2 regions of the Hyphomicrobium nitrativorans NL23 genome follow, and region 2 is predicted to be linked to the other one. Evidence: riboswitches for the same ligand, from Rfam matches in the RefSeq annotation. Region 2 holds a riboswitch; the other holds the start of a gene.
The links. A riboswitch is a leader RNA that binds a small molecule or an ion and turns the genes downstream of it on or off. The one in region 2 is predicted to bind cobalamin.

Region 1 (3,376 bases), 460 kb from region 2:
TCGACCGCGCGGGCAACATCTCGAAGCGCCAGTCCGCCACCGATTTTCACTTCTCGCGCGTCGGCGGCTCGTGCCCGCTTTGGAACGTCTACGAAGCGTTCTCCGTCCCGGGCCGCATCCTCACCCAGCTCGCCACAATGCCGGACGGGCGCACATACCTCTGGATCGCACGCACCGTATCGCGCGGGCACGGCGGCTACGGCGCTCCATCGAAAACGTTCGCCATCGGCCTCGGCTGCGATATGAGCCACGCGAACAGGCTCGTGTATGCGAAGGGCCTCGACCTCAAGGATCAATCCGCGGCGGTTCCGATCGGCGCCGGCTGCAAAATCTGCGAGCGGCCCGCCTGCCCGCAACGCGCCTTCCCCGCCATCGGACGGCGCACCGCCATCGACGAAAACGAGCGGCGCTTCACCCCATATCCGGTCGCATGACACAGCAACGAAAGGGCGAACGATGACAGTCAGCACTTGCGATCTCTCCGACAAGCACGGCGAGCACGCGCGCATCCCCGCGCCGGTGTTCCATAACTTCGGGGCGCGCCGCGCGTTCCACGGACGCGCCGTCACGGTGAAATGCTTCGAGGACAATTCTCGCGTGAAAGAAGTGCTCGCGACACCCGGCAACGGCCGCGTTCTTGTCGTGGACGGAGGCGGCAGCACGCGCTGCGCGCTGCTCGGCGACATGATCGCGAAAGATGCAGTCGCAAACGGCTGGAGCGGCATCGTCGTGTTCGGATGCGTGCGCGATACGGCCGTTCTCGAAGGCCTCGACATCGGCATCAAGGCGCTTGGCACCAACCCGAGACGTTCGACACGCCGCGGCGAAGGAACCCTCCACATTCCCGTCGACTTCGCCGGAATTCAAGTGAAGGAAGACGACATCGTCGCCGCCGACTGCGACGGCATCGTCGTCATCGCCGCGAAACACGCGACGGAAATCGGGTAAGACGCAGGGCTCCCGCCGCATCCCGGTTTGCTGTCAACGGCATTCCGTCGACTGTCACCGATAAACACAACATCTATACACAGCCGCGCCGTAAACACGCGTTTCACGCAACATCTTGCGGCACCCGCCTTGCGGCACCCTCAGAATCAGACGCTATTGAAAGCGTCATAGGTCGCCGGGCGGAACCGCTCGGCGCTAAGAGGGAACCCGGTGCGCTCGGCTTTCTGCGAAGGCGAGCAATCCCGGGGCTGCCCCCGCAACTGTAAGCAGCGAGTTGCCTGTCGAGAGCGGCCACTGGTGCATGGCACCGGGAAGGCCAGACAGGCGACACTGACCTGCGAGCCAGGAGACCTGCCTGTGACGAGATTAATTCGTCCTCGGGCGGGGTGTCCCGGTGGGTGGTATTCTGACGCCTCTGCATGCGCGGAGGCACGGATGCGCGTCCCCATTCGGCCCAAGCCCCCTTTTTCCTTTAAGGGGTTTGCCGATGTCCATCGCAATAGAAGCCAGAAGCTCCAGCGCCGCATCCGTCTCGGGCGGCAGCGCCAAGACGCCGGCCACCGCGCCAGCGCTGCAAGTCATCCGGCGCAACGGCTCCGTCACGCCGTTCGATCCGACAAAAATCACCATCGCATTGACGAAAGCGTTTCTCGCCGTCGAGGGAAACCGCGCCGCCGCCTCGCGCCGCGTGCACGAGATCGTCGAAGATCTCGCCGCCCAAATCGTCTCCGCACTCACGCGTCAGGGCGACCACGGCCGCACATTCCACATCGAAGACATCCAGGATCAGGTCGAACTCGTCCTGATGCGCGGCGAGCATCACAAAGTCGCACGCGCCTACGTCCTTTACCGCGAAGCCCGCGCCCAGGAACGCGCCGCAGCCACCGCTGAGGTCGAACATTCGGAACAGCCCGCCCTCAACGTCAAAGCCCGCGACGGATCGCTCCGCCCTCTCGACCATCAGCGCCTCTCGCTGATCGTGCGCGAAGCCTGCGAGGGCTTGTCCGAGACCAGCGCCGAGGACGTGCTCGCGGAGACCTATCGCAACCTCTACGACGGCATCGCCGCCCACGAGCTAACGCTGGCGCCGATCCTCGCCGCCCGCACGCTGATCGAGACGGAACCCGCCTACAGCGAGGTTTCCGCCCGCCTCTTGATGGATCAGCTTCGCGAGGAGGCACTTTCGTTCGTCTCCAGCCGGCCGGAGCGGGCGAGCCAGGCCGAAATGGCCGAGCGCTATCCCGAATACTTCCGCAGCTATGTCGCCCGCGGCATCGCAACCGAACTGCTCGATCCGGAGCTTGCCCGCTTCGACCTTGAACGCCTGGGCCACGCCCTCAAGCCCGAACGCGACATGCGGTTCCAGTTCCTCGGCCTGCAGACGCTTTACGACCGCTACTTCCTGCAAACGCGCGGTGTTCGCTTCGAGCTGCCGCAAGCGTTCTTCATGCGCGTCGCGATGGGTCTCGCCCTGCGCGAGATCGACCGCGAGGCGAAAGCCATCGAGTTCTACGACCTGATCTCGTCGTTCGATTTCATGTGCTCGACGCCCACGCTGTTCAACGCCGGCACGCCCCGCGCCCAGCTCTCGTCCTGCTTCCTCACTACCGTTGCCGACGATCTCGACGGCATCTTTAAGTCCATCAAGGACAACGCGCTGCTCGCAAAGTATTCCGGCGGTCTCGGCAACGATTGGACGCGCGTGCGCGGCCTCGGTGCTCACATCAAGGGTACCAACGGCGAGAGCCAGGGCGTCGTGCCGTTCCTTAAAGTCGCGAACGACACGGCGATTGCCGTCAACCAGGGCGGCAAGCGCAAAGGCGCGGTGTGCGCGTATCTCGAAACCTGGCACATCGACATCGAGGAGTTCCTCGACCTCCGCAAGAACACAGGCGACGACCGCCGCCGCACGCATGACATGAACACGGCCCATTGGATTCCGGACCTGTTCATGCAGCGCGTCGCCGAGGACAGCCACTGGACGCTGTTCTCGCCGGACGAAGTGCCGGACCTGCACGACCTTTACGGCCGCGCCTTCGCCGAGCGCTATGCTGAGTACGAAGCGAAGGCCGAGCGCATGGAATTGCGCATCGCACGCCGCGTCCGCGCCGTCGATCTCTGGCGCCGGATGCTCACCATGCTGTTCGAGACAGGCCACCCCTGGATCACCTTCAAGGATCCGTGCAACCTCCGCTCGCCCCAGCAGCACACGGGCGTCGTGCACTCGTCCAACCTTTGCACCGAGATCACGCTCAACACCTCGAACGACGAAGTCGCGGTCTGCAACCTGGGCTCCGTCAACCTCGCAAACCACGTCACGGCCGATGGCCTCGACCGCGTGCGCCTCGCACACACGATCGACACGGCCATGCGGATGCTGGACAACGTGATCGACATCAACTTCTACACCATCCCCGAGGCGCGCCGC
Region 2 (3,376 bases):
GTGCCGAAGATGTCGAGCTCGCGGCGGTTGTGGTCGAGCGACGTTCCGGCGGAGCTTGGCGAGGCCCATTTGAAATTGTCGACGTCCTCGACGATGTAGCTCTGCAGGAACCAGTTGAACACGCCGTCCGACGTGCGGCCGTAATAGCTCGCGTCGGCAGACTTGTTGGAGCGGTCGTCGCGGGCGAAGTGGTTGGCGGCGGAGCCGCGGAAGCCCACGTCATAGACGCCGTCGGTGCGTGCGTTGAATTCGAGGCGGTGATTGGGATTGATCTGGTAGCCGAGAGAGCCGGTCGCGCCGCGGCGGTCCCAGTCCGTGTTCTCCATGTGGCCGCCGCCCTTGCCGCTATGATAGTCGTCGCGCATGCCGCCGGATACGCCTGCGTAGTAGTCGACGCCTCCGGAGGTTCCGCCGTGCTGAACCTTGCCCTGATACAGGTCCCAGGAGCCGACGCGCCCTTCGACGAGCGTGCCGGGAGCGGAGCGGCCGGTCTTCATGATGATGTTGATGACACCGCCCAAGTTCTGGCTGCCGTAGACGACGGATGCGGGGCCGCGGACGACCTCGATGCGATCCACGTCCGCAAGCGAGAGCTTGGACAGGTTGGCCGTGCCTGCACGGTGGCCGTTGATGAGCACGAGCACCTGGCTGCGGAAATCCTTGCCCTGGCCGTCTGTCGCCGCGCCGCGCATGTTGATGGACGTCTGGCCGGGCGTCCATTCGCTGAAGAAGCCGACGGCGTTTTCCCGCAAGAGTTCGGTGACGGATTGAGAGGTCGAGCGCTCGATGATGCCACGGTCGATGACCTGCACGGTTCCGGCAACCTTGCCGCGCGCCTCCGGACGGCCGCCCGGTGTGATGACGAGTTCGTCGGATGCGACGGCGGAGGCGGACGGGCCGCTCTGGCGCTGCGGGTTGCGTGTCTGCTGCGATCCGGCTTTGCGGGCGGGCGAGGCCGCCTGTTCCACGTCGATGCCCGGGAGAACGATGGTGCTCTCGCCTTCGTCGAGGGAGAGCTCCTGCGCTCGAAGGCTTTGCGGCAGTGCTGCAACGGAAACCGAGAGCGCCAAAAGCGCGCTCATCCGATAGAGTGTCATTTTTTTAGGTCCCTCCAAACGAGAACGGCAGATTTTCTGGGAACGTCGAGGCGGAAGCCGCCTCTGACGGGTCGAGCGCGCCGGGTGAGATGCTCGACGAGTTCGGAGCGTCGCGCGTCGGTCGACGTCCAGGACAAGCGGTCGGCGAGATAGGAGGCGAGGCCCGGCACGTCGGTCGCGATCAGGGAGAAGGTCCAGTCTGCGACGGCGATCGATGCCGGGGCCTCTTCGGGAGAGAGTTGCGCGAGGACGATGTCGATGCCGGGCGTCTCGTCTTCGCCGTGCCATTCTGCGGGGAGACATCCGGCGAGGCAGAGACCGCGCGGTCCGTTCTGCGCGGGAACGACCCACACGATGTTGCGGGTCGCCCAGCGGCGGCATGTTTCGAGAAAGCGTTTTGGGGCCGTCAGCGGTGCGGCAATGTTTGCCGCGAGCACGGTGTCGTGCGTTTCAGGCGCGACGTCGGCGTCTTCCCAACCATGGGGCAGGACGAGCGATGGTCCGAGACGGCTGAGACGCGTGCGCATCGCCGTCGAGGGCTCGATGCACGTCCAGCGGCGATCCCGTTCGCGCACCGTTGCGCCGAGTTGCCCGCCTCCGGCCCCGACATCGAGCAGGTCGCCGATTGTCAGCGCGGACAGGAGCGGGAAAATGCGCGAAACGTAATCGGATGCGCCGATGCCGGTTGCGTACAGCACGAGCGGGTCGATTGCGTGAGGGTCGTGGGTTTCGATGGACTCGAAAGCGGCGGCCGAAGCCGGCCTATGGCATCCGTCGTGCCATAGGTTATCGAACCCGTATGTGCTTTGCGCACGCACCGTCGCGCCCCCGAACAACCGTTCGGAACACCCAGGTCAGTCGCAAAATGCGACGAGCACACAATAGCTATGAAAAAGCGATAGTGCGCGAGCTGCCCCGAGTGTTCCCCCCAAGTCACATTCGGTCGCTGCTACGCTGCCGCATCAACTGCGCCTCCCGCACGGTTGAAGAGCGACCATGCTCAGGCAGGTCTCCTGGCTTGCGGTTATAACGCTGCTTCGCGCCTTCCCGGCGGCCTCGATGGCCACCAGTGGCTTCGTGCGAAGCAGCTCACCGCTTACAGTTGCGGGGGCAGCTGCGGATTTGCAGATTATCGATCTGCGTACCGCATTCCCTACCTACAGCGCATGCGCCGTAGAACCTGAGCAGCGACAGGCAAGCCCATCTCTCCGTTTCCTGTCAAGCAAGTAGGATGCCTCACGGCAGAAATAGGCGTGCATGGAGCAATCCGGCCACAACAGCGGAGTGGGTTCGCGTCGGCAGCAACTCCTTGACTCGCAAGGCCGCATTGCGATTGAACGGCGCGTAAGCATCCGCATCCGCGATGCCGGCGCCGGTTGGAAAATGGATCCTCTCGCAGATTGTGCTTTGGCGTTTCCCGAGTTCGCGTCCGGGGAGATCTGGCTGGTAGGTGCCGGGCCCGGCGATCCGCGCCTGCTTACGCTTTTAGCTGTGCACGCCCTCGGTCAGGCCGACGAGATTTTTTACGACGCGCTGCTGGATACGCGCGTCCTTCGCCTTGCGAAGCCGAACGCTATTCTTACGCCTGTGGGCAAGCGGGGTGGGACGGTGTCACCGCATCAGGACGACATCAACGACGCGCTGATCGAAAGTGCGCGGCTGGGCCGGCGCATCGTGCGCCTCAAAGGTGGCGATCCGTTCGTCTTCGGCCGTGGAGCCGAGGAAATGCGCGCGCTCGTGCAGGCCGGGCGTTCGGTCAGGATCGTGCCTGGTCTTCCATCGGGGCTTGCGGGCCTCGCCCTTGCAGGCATTCCGGCAACGGTTCGTACGATCAATCATGCCGTTATCCTTGCGACTGGGCACCGCGTTGTCGACGACGAGACGGCTGCCGAATGGGAGACGCTTGCTCGCACCGGACAGCCGATCATCCTTTTCATGGCCATGGCGCGTCTGGCCGAGATCGCGGCGGCGTTTCAGCGTGGCGGATTGGCGGACGATACGCCCGCCGCCATCATCGAGAACGCGACGACGGAGCGTGAACGCATCATCGAGACGACGCTTGGCGCCGTGGTTTCGGACGCAGCGGCCCATAGCTTTTCGGCGCCCGCAATTGTCGTGATCGGAAAGATCGTGACGATGCGGCAGGATCTGCGCGGCCTTCTGCTCTCCTGGCAGTCGTCGGCAGGATAATGCGCGAGATGATGTCATGAGAAAGTTGCTCGTCATTGGAATCGGAGCCGGTAGTCCGGAGTACGTGACCGTTCAGGCTATCGACGCCT

Region 1: linked by a shared signal. The riboswitch ahead of W911_RS09105 (ribonucleoside-diphosphate reductase subunit alpha) and the one ahead of W911_RS06905 (class I SAM-dependent methyltransferase) in region 2 are both predicted to bind cobalamin.

The regions. Positions count from the first base shown of each region.
Region 1 is NC_022997.1:1,954,675-1,958,050, reverse strand. Features, by position in the region: gene W911_RS09115 (short-chain fatty acyl-CoA regulator family protein) at 1-434, shown strand, start outside; gene rraA (ribonuclease E activity regulator RraA) at 457-948, shown strand; cobalamin riboswitch at 1,101-1,321, shown strand; gene W911_RS09105 (ribonucleoside-diphosphate reductase subunit alpha) at 1,436-3,376, shown strand, end outside.
Region 2 is NC_022997.1:1,497,377-1,500,752, forward strand. Features, by position in the region: gene W911_RS06900 (TonB-dependent receptor) at 1-1,097, opposite strand, end outside; gene W911_RS06905 (class I SAM-dependent methyltransferase) at 1,094-1,915, opposite strand; cobalamin riboswitch at 2,084-2,296, opposite strand; gene cobA (uroporphyrinogen-III C-methyltransferase) at 2,481-3,287, shown strand; gene cobF (precorrin-6A synthase (deacetylating)) at 3,304-3,376, shown strand, end outside.